Regions from separate parts of the Streptomyces sp. NPDC053560 genome, predicted to be linked through region 1. Evidence: riboswitches for the same ligand, from Rfam matches in the RefSeq annotation. Region 1 holds a riboswitch; each other region holds the start of a gene.
What was found. A riboswitch is a leader RNA that binds a small molecule or an ion and turns the genes downstream of it on or off. The one in region 1 is predicted to bind cyclic di-AMP.

Region 1 (3,267 bases):
ACGGCGCTGGCGACCCTGCTGACCCGGCTGCCCGATCTGGAGGCGGCTGCGGATCCGGACGATTTGCGGTGGCGTGGCGGCCTGATCATGCGGGGCCTCCGGGCGCTGCCGGTGCGGTTCACGCCGGAAGGGGCGGGTGCTTCGGACGGGGCGTCAGAACGGGCATTCCCGCAGGTACCGGAACGAGACAAGGGTGCGGAACGGAGCCTGAGCTGACGTGGCGTCAGCGGCGTGATCTACGCGTGATCTCCGCTACACCGGCTTGAGACCGGACCGGGCCCCCGCTACCTTGCGTGCGACAACTCAAGCCGCCGCTCGAAAGGCACTCGCATGCGCTCCGGCACCGGTAGACACCGCCGCCCCCGCCAGGCCCCCGCCCTCCTGGTGGCGGCCTCCGTCACGGGTGCAGGCCTGGCCCTGCCGCTGCTGACGGCGGGCGGCGCGCAGGCCGCCGACACCGCCACCTGGGACCGCGTCGCGATGTGCGAGAGCGGCGGCATGTGGAGCGCGAACGCCGGCAACGGCTTCTACGGCGGGCTCCAGCTGACCCTCCAGATGTGGCGGGACTACGGCGGCGAGTCCTACGCCGAGCGCCCGGACCTCGCCAGCCGCTCCCAGCAGATCGCGGTCGCCGAGTCGATCCTGAACGACCGCGGCCCGGACGCCTGGCCCAGCTGTGCCGTCAACGCCCGGCTGGACTTGGACGGCCTGATACCCGACGTGGACCCGGGCGGGTCGGAGACGCCCGACCCGCAGCCCTCGGAGTCCGGCGACGACGCCTCCGGCGGCCCGTCCGCCGGTGCGGGCGACGAGGACGGTGACGACACGGCGCAGCCGTCCGGCGACGCCTCCTCCGAGCCGTCCGACGGCGCCACGGCCGAGCCGTCCGGCAAGGCCACGACTCCGCCTGCGGACGAGCCCGACGCCGAGCCGTCCGGCGACGCCACCTCGAAGCCGTCCGGCGACGCCACGGACAAGGGCGCCGGGGACGCCGATGAGGGTTCCGGTGCGGACTCCGCCGGCCGGCCCTCCGGTGACGCGTCCACGCCCTCCGGCGACTCCTCGGCGCCCGGTACCGGCCGCCACCGCGGTTCGGCGGGCGACGGTGCGGGCGAGAAGGCGGACGGCAAGGGGAAGGACGGCCGTTCCGCGGGGCGGCACGCCTCGCGCGGCGGTGACGCGCACCGCGGTACCTCGGGTGGTGACGACACGTACACGGTGCGGCCCGGCGACAGCCTGTCCGCGATCGCCGAGGAGCGCGGGCTGACCGGGGGCTGGACCGGCCTGTACGACGCCAACGAGGGCGTCATCGGGACCGATCCGGACCTTATCCACCCTGGTCAGCGGCTCGATCTGGGGAAGTGACGCAGGGGGCGGGCGGCATAAGTGCGGCCGGGTTGTACCCAATTGGGGAAAGTGAGACATGGGTCTCGTCCCGGAGCGTTTCCGTCCGCCGTGTCCGTTGTTTCCATACCGTGTTCGACCTGCGCAAACGGATGGTTTCGATGATCGAAAACGGTCAACTGTCCTACGAAAGGGTGGTTTGAACCGGCGAGGGGTGTGTGTTTACGTTCTTCACCGCTCGCACCAAGCGAGCCCGCCGATCATTCGCCGAATCCTGCCGGTGATCGGTCGGACAACCGTCGCGCAAGCGCCGTAGGCAGGAGCGGGGGACCCAAGGTAAGTGCCGTCACCGCAGCGGAAACGCAGCGGGCGGCTTGGGGTGAAGCCGGGTGTGCGGAGAGCGCATCCGGCCGGGCCACTCACAGCCCGAACCCGACAGCTCACCTCGCAGGCGTCGGTGAGGAAGAACAACCATGCTCAAGGGCAAGCACCGCCGCCCCTCGAAGGCCGTCCGCGTCGTCACGCTCGCCGGTGTCGCCGGCGCCGCCGTGGCCGTCCCGCTGATGACCGCCGGTTCCGCCAACGCCGCCTCGGTCGCCACCTGGGACAAGGTCGCCCAGTGCGAGTCCGGCGGCAACTGGTCGATCAACACCGGTAACGGCTACTACGGTGGCCTGCAGTTCAACAACCAGTCCTGGGCCGCCGCGGGCGGTACCAAGTACGCGCCGCGTGCCGACCTGGCCACCAAGGACCAGCAGATCGCCACCGCCGAGAAGCTGCTCGCCATGCAGGGCCCGGGTGCCTGGGGCTGCGCCGGTGCCGGCGGCCTGACCTCCGGTGGCCCGGCCGCGCAGGTGGACACCGGCTCCGGCCAGGCCCAGCAGCAGGCCCCGAAGCAGGAGGCCCCCAAGCAGCAGGCCGCCCCCAAGCAGGAGGCGCCGAAGCAGCAGGCCGCCCCGAAGCCGCAGCCGGTGCAGCCCAAGGCCGCCCCGAAGCAGGGCCACGGCAACTACACCGTGAAGTCCGGCGACACCCTGGGCAAGATCGCCAAGGCGCACGGCAAGAACTGGAAGACGGTCTACGAGAACAACAAGTCGACCGTCGGTGACAACGCCGACCTGATCTTCCCGGGCCAGAAGCTCGAGGTCTGATCCGCCTCTGACGGGTCCCGACAGGCCCCCGGCCGGGGCCGCCGTCCGATCGGTGCACGATCGGCGCGCGGCCCGGCCCGTGTGACCGCCCCGCCGCGACGCGAAGCCCCCGAGCGCGTCACGGCGGGGCTTCACGTTTGCGGGGCGGCTTCGGCGTGCAGGCATCCGGGCGGGCCGCCGCTCAGATGCGTAGTGCCTGTTATGGCGGAGATGTCCGCCATGAAAACCGGTTCTTACCTCCCGTATTGAGGGCCTTTGGGTCCTTTTTCGTCTCACGGAAGGGGCTAGGGGCAGGCGGACGGTCCCCGGGCCGTTAGGCTCGTGTTGCAGAACTCCAGATGACACCCATGAAGGAGACAACGTGCCGTCGATCGACGTCGTCGTAGCTCGCGAGATCCTCGACTCGCGAGGCAACCCCACGGTCGAGGTCGAGGTCGGCCTCGACGATGGCAGCACCGGCCGCGCTGCCGTGCCGTCCGGCGCCTCCACCGGCGCCTTCGAGGCCATCGAGCTGCGTGACGGCGACCCGAACCGTTACCTCGGCAAGGGCGTCGAGAAGGCCGTCCTCGCCGTGATCGAGCAGATCGGCCCCGAGCTGGTCGGCTACGACGCCACCGAGCAGCGCCTCATCGACCAGGCGATGTTCGACCTGGACGCCACCGACAACAAGGGCTCCCTGGGCGCCAACGCGATCCTGGGCGTCTCCCTGGCCGTCGCGCACGCCGCGTCCGAGGCCAGCGACCTGCCGCTGTTCCGCTACCTCGGCGGCCCG
Region 2 (3,267 bases), on a different contig from region 1:
GCTTCGCTGCTCGGCGGCTTCCTCACGCAGATGAAGGCGATGAGCGCGGGCACCGCCCGCTTCGTGCCCGCGATGCTGCACGGCGCGATCACGATGCTGGTGACCGGCGTCATCCTGGTCGGTCTGAACCAGATGCAGGACGCCTCGGTCAACAACATCAAGATCGGCGTCAAGCTCGCCGTCCTGATCGTCATCCTGGGTCTGGTCTACGTGAAGCGTGACGAGGAGAAGGTGGAGAAGCCGCTCTTCGGACTCGTCGGTCTGCTCACGGTCGTCAACATCTTCATCGCGCTCCTCTGGACCTGAGCGCCCCGGGACCTGAGAGTCCCGCCGGACGCGAGAACCGCGCGGCTGCCCTCGAAGGGCGGCCGCGCGGTTCGTCGTTCTGCGAGTTGCCTCAGGCCGGTCGTACGTCAGGCCGGTCGTACGTCAGGCCGGTCGTACGCTCCCGTAGATCGGCATGTAGTAGATCGACTCCACGCGTACGTTCGCGCCCGGCTTCGGGGCGTGGATCATCTTGCCGTCGCCGATGTACATCCCGACGTGGCTGATGTCGTCGTAGAAGAACACCAGGTCCCCCGGTTGCAGATCCTTCGTCGCGACCCGCGTGCCGGTCTTCACCTGGTCCCAGGTCGTCCGCGGCAGCGAGACGCCGGCCGCCTTCCACGCCGCCTGGGTCAGCCCCGAGCAGTCGTACGACGCGGGCCCGGTGGCGCCCCAGACGTACGGCTTGCCCATCTGCGCGCGGGCGAACGCGATCGCCTTCTCCGCCTTGGTCGCGTACGAACCGTCGGGCACCCCGGAACCGGTGCCGGTCCCGGAATCGCTGCCCGTCCCGGAGCCGGAGCCGCCGTCCGTGCCGCCCGCAGCGCCGTCCTGTTCACGTTCGCGCTCGGCCTGCTCCCGCGCCAGCTCCTCGGCCTTGCGCTTCGCCTCGGCCTTCTTCTTGCGCTCCAGCTCCGCCAGCCGCGCCTTCTCCTGCGCGGTCAGCCGGGACAGCAGCTGCCGGGCCTCGGTCAGCTTGCCCTGGACCTCCTGCTTGGACGTCTTCAGCGACTCCTGGGACTTCTGCAGCTCCTCCAGGCCCTTCGTCGCCTGCGCACGCTTGCGCGCGGCCTGCGCCTGCTGGTCCTGGTAGTCGGCGACCGCCTCCTGCTGGCGGCCGGTGAGCCGCTTCATCAGGTGGTTGCGGTCCACGAACTGCTGGGGGTCCTGCGCCAGCATCAGCTGTGCGGTCGGGCTCAGCCCGCCGGACCGGTACTGGGCGGAGGCGAAGGTGCCCAGCTCCCGCCGGGCGTCGTTCATCTTCTGGGTCCGCTCGGCCGCGGCGTCCCGCAGTTCGTCCACCTTGTCGCGCTGCGTCGCGGAGCGTTCCTTGGCGGCGTTGTATTTCTGGGTGGCGACCTCGGCCTGCCGGTACAGGCCGTCGACCTTCTTCTTGACCTCCTCTATGGAAGGTGCGGGCTTCCTGGGGGACGCGTCCGCGGTCTGGGTGAGCAGCGTGACCGAGGCCAGCGCCGCGGTGGTGAGCCCGGCCGCCGTACGGCGGTGTGCGGGCACGGTGAGCATGCGGGTGCGGGGCTTGCGATGAGACGCCAAGGCCGGCGACTCCTTCCGTGGACCGCCTACCGGGTTAGCTGTCGGGTTCGGGCGCATGAGCGCGCGCGTGGGGCGCGTGCCCACTGGTGCTACGGAAGGTGCCCTACGGCCGTACGGATCGCTCCGCAGAGACCGATTCACCCCGGTCGTACGTGGGCCCTCCTGCGTCGAAGTCGGCGACAGGAGGGAGGGTCCCCGGCTCCGGCTGCCGTGCGTACGAACAGCTGCCATGCGTATGGCAAGGGCCGTGCGTACGACAGGCCGGACTCGGCGGGGCGGCCCGTGCCGGTGCTGTCACCGGACGGTGGGGCGGGCTGCCCGGTCGGCACGGTAGCCAACTCGTGTGGCTTCTGTGAAGGCTGATGTTCGATTTGCCCGCAATCTTTTCGTGACCTGATCGTGTCCGTGCCGATGTGAGGGCTGTCATGACCACGGAATGTCCGGTGCCGTTGTCCGTCCGTGACGGGCGGCGGGGTGCCGTATCCTCCGCGCCGCTCTCCGCCGCTGTTGGGGCCGTGTCCTCCGTTCCGTCCTCCGTTCCTGTTCAGGTCGCGCTCGCCCCTGTTCGTACGGCCCTCCGGCCCTGCTCCCGCCGCGCTCCGACCCGCCCGTACCGCGCCTCCGCCGGATCCTTGAGCCCGGAATTCCGCGGCCGGGGCCGGGTTGTCGGTGGGGCGGCCTAGACTCGGTGGGCGATGAGCAGCCTCTTTGACGACAGCTTCCTGGCGGACCTCGACCCCAAGGACGAGGAGCCGCCGCCTCCCGAGGACGAGGACCGTCCGGCAGTGGAGGAGGTGCCGCACGACCTCTTCGGTGGCCGCTACGACGCGCCCGTGCAGCGGGACGCGTACTACCGCGACGGCGCCGCCCGCCCGGCCGTCGACCCGGCCGCGCTGCTGGAGGGGCTGAACGACCAGCAGAAGGCCGCCGTCGTGCACACGGGCTCGCCGCTGCTCATCGTCGCCGGTGCCGGCTCCGGCAAGACCCGCGTCCTCACGCACCGCATCGCGCACCTCCTCGGCACGCGCCACGTCCACCCCGGCCAGATCCTCGCGATCACCTTCACGAACAAGGCCGCGGGCGAGATGAAGGAGCGCGTGGAGGAGCTGGTCGGCCCGCGCGCCAGCGCCATGTGGGTCTCCACCTTCCATAGCGCGTGCGTGCGCATCCTGCGCCGCGAGTCCAAGAAGCTGGGCTTCACCTCATCGTTCTCGATCTACGACGCCGCCGACTCCAAGCGCCTGATGGCCCTGGTCTGCCGCGATCTGGACCTGGACCCGAAGCGCTTCCCGCCGAAGTCCTTCAGTGCCAAGGTCTCCAACCTCAAGAACGAGCTCATCGACCACGAGGACTTCGCCGGGACGGCGGCCGACGGTTTTGAGAAGACGCTCGCCGAGGCTTACGCGATGTACCAGGCACGGCTGCGCGAGGCCAACGCCCTGGACTTCGACGACATCATCATGACGACGGTGAACCTGCTCCAGGCTTTCCCGGACGTCGCGGACCACTACCGCCGCCGCTTCCGGCACGTCCTGGTCGACGAGTACCAGGACACCAACCACGCCCAGTACACCCTCGTACGCGAGCTGGTCGGCCCGGGGACGGACGAGGTGCCCGCCGCCGAGCTGTGCGTCGTGGGCGACGCCGACCAGTCGATCTACGCCTTCC
Region 3 (3,267 bases), on a different contig from region 1:
GCACGCCGATTACAGGGGAAGAATTCCCCCAGGAGTTGTATACGGCAGCGGTGTTAATTCTGGGCGCGCGCCATGTTTACGGACGGTTTCACTTCCCTCACCGCGGGTGCGGGACGGCGCAGCCGGTGGGCGGGCAGCGTGCGCTCCACGTGTGCGGCGGTCAGTGCGCGGGCGCGTTCGGCGTCACCGCGCGCCACCGCGTCCACGATCGCGCCGAGTTCCTGCCAGTAGCGGTCCACGTCCCCCGGCGAGATCCGCCCCAGGTCGACCGCGTACACCCAGTCGATCTTGCGGCGTACCTGCACGAGCAGCGCCGTCATACTGGCGCTGCCGCTCGCCTGCGCGAGCGTCCCGTGGAACCAGCCGTCCAGTTGGCGCAGGTCGTCGGGGTTGCCGTGGCGGGCTCTCGCGCGCCCCAGCCGGACCAGGCCGCGCAGCACCTTCAGGTGCGCGGCGGAGCGGCGGGCCGCGGCACGGGCGGCACCCAGGGGCTCCAGGAGGAGGCAGATGTCCAGGAGGTCGGCGGCCTCCTGCTCGGTCGGCTCGGCGACGCACGCGCCCGCGTGCCGGCGAGTGGTGACGAACCCCTCGGACTCCAGGGTGCGCAGCGCTTCGCGTACGGGGACGCGGGAGACGCCGTACCGGGAGGCGAGCAGTTCCTCGATCAGCCGGGAGCCGGGCGGGAACGCGCCGGAGACGATGTCGTCGCGAATCGCCGTGCAGACCACATGCGCCGAAATATTTCCTCGCATCGTCCGTGCCTCCGCCGCAATCCTCCGGAAACGCCGCCGGGCGGCGCCTTTTCCGTGACTCTATGACACCGGGCCGCCTTTTCCGATGGCCGTGACGAATTCCTGGATATTTTTTGGCCGAGGAAAGGGGTGCGCGGGAACGCGGGGACGGAAGCGCGTCCGGGTGCGCCGAAGCCCCGGCCGTCGGGCCGGGGCTTCGGGATACGCGGAGTGCGCCGTACGGTGCGCGGTCGTCAGACGTTGACGCCGTGCGAGCGCAGGTACGCGATCGGGTCGATGTCCGAGCCGTACTCCGGGCCGCTGCGCGCCTCGAAGTGCAGGTGCGGGCCGGTGGTGTTGCCGGTGTTGCCGGACAGCGCGATCTGCTGGTTCGCGGAGACCTTCTGGCCGACCGAGACGCCGATGGACGACAGGTGGCCGTACTGGGTGTAGGTGCCGTCGTCCATCTTCAGGACGACGTTGTTGCCGTACGCGCCGCCCCAGCCGGCCTCGACGACGGTGCCGGCGCCGACGGCGTGGACGGCGGTGCCGGACGCGGCGTGGAAGTCGATGCCGGTGTGGCTGCCGGAGGACCACAGGCCGCTGGAGGCCCTGTACGGCGTGGAGACGTAGCTGCCGGAGATCGGCGCGACGAAGCCCGAGACGCTGAGGGTGGTACGGGCCTCCGAGCGTGAGGCGCGGGCCTCGGTGGCCTTCTTCTTCTCGGCCTTCTTCTTGGCGGCCTCGGCGGCCTTGCGGCGCTCGTCCTGGGCCTTCTTCTTCGCGTCCTCGGCGCTCTTGACGGCCGCGTCCTCGACCTTGGCGCGGGCGGCGGCGACCTCGGCGGCCTCCTCCTGCGCGTCGGCCTGGGCGACGATGTTGTCCGCGACCCGGTCGCCGGTGTCGGCGATGGCGCGGGTGAGGCCGGTGTCGGTGGTGGCGGCCGGGTCCTCGTTCGCGGCCAGCGCCGGGGAGGCGATGGAAACGGCGACGCCGGTCGCCGCGGCTATGCCGGCGATGTTGCGGGTGGTCCGGGCAGCACGGCCGGGGCGGCGGTGCTTGCCGGTGGCACGGGTGAACGCCATGACCGGCGCACTCCTTTCCTTCCTTCTCGCCTACCGGGTTAGCTGACGGGTTCGGAGCAGGAAGGTCTCCTACGGGCGGCTCCGGGGGGAGTCGCCCGATTCACCCCAAGGGACATGTGGGTCCCCGGCTCCCCTGGCTCGCGCCGTACGGGGACTCGGCGATGACTGCCCGGCGGCCGCGGGTGCGGCGCACTTCTGTCGAACAGCCGGACCGACGCTAAACGGGACATCTCGCGATCAGCAAACAGAAACAGGAGTTTGTGCCGGACGCCACACGGCTCGCGAGCAACCACCTACTGCATTCCGGACAAAAGCAGAGATCCCGGGCCGCATTGGCGACCCGGGATCCACTATGTCCTGATATGTGGGCGGCGTTGACGGCTTTCACGCCACCCCGTGACGGCACCGGTACGCCCCGTTCCGGCCCGCCCTCCCGCCGTACGGCGCGGGCGAATTCACAACCGTTACCGCGACGTCCGGCGGCGGTACAGCTCCGCCGCCGGCCCGCTCCGCATCAGCCCTTGACGACCGACACCTCGCCGATGCCCAGCTTCCGCACCGGCTCCGCGATCTCCGCGGCGTCGCCCACCAGAACCGTCACCAGCCGGTCCACCGGGAAGGCGCTGACCGCGGCGGCGGTCGCCTCGACCGTGCCCGTCTCGGCCATCCGCCGGTACAGCTGCGCCTGGAAGTCGTCGGGAAGCTCCTGCTCGACCTGGTCGGCGAGCGTCCCCGCGACAGCAGCAGCCGTCTCGTACTTCAGCGGCGCCACACCGACCAGGTTCTGCACCGCCACGTCCCGCTCGGCGTCGGTCAGCCCCTCGGCGGCCAGCGTCCGCAGCACCTTCCAGAGGTCCTCCAGCGCGGGCCCCGTAGAGGCGGTGTCCACCGAGCCACTGATGGCCAGCATCGCGGCGCCCGTACCGTCGGCGGAGGACCGCAGCACTTGGCCGAACGCCCGGACGCCGTACGTGTAGCCCTTCTCCTCGCGCAGCACACGGTCCAGCCGGGACGTCAGCGTGCCGCCCAGGCAGTACGTGCCGAGCACCTGCGCCGGCCACACCCGGTCGTGCCGGTCGGCGCCGATGCGGCCGATCAGCAGCTGGGTCTGCACCGCACCGGGCCGGTCCACGATCACGACGCGGCCGGTGTCGTCGGCCACGATGGGCGAGGCCGCCACCGGCTCCGCGGTCGAGCCCGCCCACGCCCCGAGGGTCTCCTCCAGCGCCGCGTCCAGGTCCACCCCGGCGAAGTCACCGACGACCACGGCCGTGGCCGTCCCCGGACGCACATGCGCCTCGTAGAAGGCACGCACCGCGGCGGCGCCGATACGCGCCACCGTCTCCTCCGTGCCCTGCCGCGGCCGGGACATCCGGGCCGTGGCCGGGAACAGCTGCTTGGACAGCGCCATCGCCGCCCGGCGCCCCGGATTCGCCAGCTCGTGCGGGATC

Region 2: another riboswitch for cyclic di-AMP. It lies ahead of ACIGQF_RS24595 (NlpC/P60 family protein); the one in region 1 lies ahead of ACIGQF_RS13165 (transglycosylase family protein).
Region 3: another riboswitch for cyclic di-AMP. It lies ahead of ACIGQF_RS27830 (M23 family metallopeptidase); the one in region 1 lies ahead of ACIGQF_RS13165 (transglycosylase family protein).

What each region holds. Positions count from the first base shown of each region.
Region 1 covers NZ_JBITXI010000005.1:112,595-115,861, reverse strand. The annotation lists gene ACIGQF_RS13175 (cytochrome P450) at 1-216, shown strand, start outside; gene ACIGQF_RS13170 (transglycosylase family protein) at 385-1,365, shown strand; cyclic di-AMP (ydaO/yuaA leader) riboswitch at 1,600-1,813, shown strand; gene ACIGQF_RS13165 (transglycosylase family protein) at 1,818-2,495, shown strand; gene eno (phosphopyruvate hydratase) at 2,857-3,267, shown strand, end outside.
Region 2 covers NZ_JBITXI010000010.1:173,854-177,120, reverse strand. The annotation lists gene ACIGQF_RS24600 (hypothetical protein) at 1-306, shown strand, start outside; gene ACIGQF_RS24595 (NlpC/P60 family protein) at 430-1,599, opposite strand; cyclic di-AMP (ydaO/yuaA leader) riboswitch at 1,607-1,788, opposite strand; gene pcrA (DNA helicase PcrA) at 2,295-3,267, shown strand, end outside.
Region 3 covers NZ_JBITXI010000012.1:163,337-166,603, forward strand. The annotation lists gene ACIGQF_RS27825 (GntR family transcriptional regulator) at 54-752, opposite strand; gene ACIGQF_RS27830 (M23 family metallopeptidase) at 986-1,816, opposite strand; cyclic di-AMP (ydaO/yuaA leader) riboswitch at 1,829-1,987, opposite strand; gene ACIGQF_RS27835 (M16 family metallopeptidase) at 2,331-3,267, opposite strand, start outside.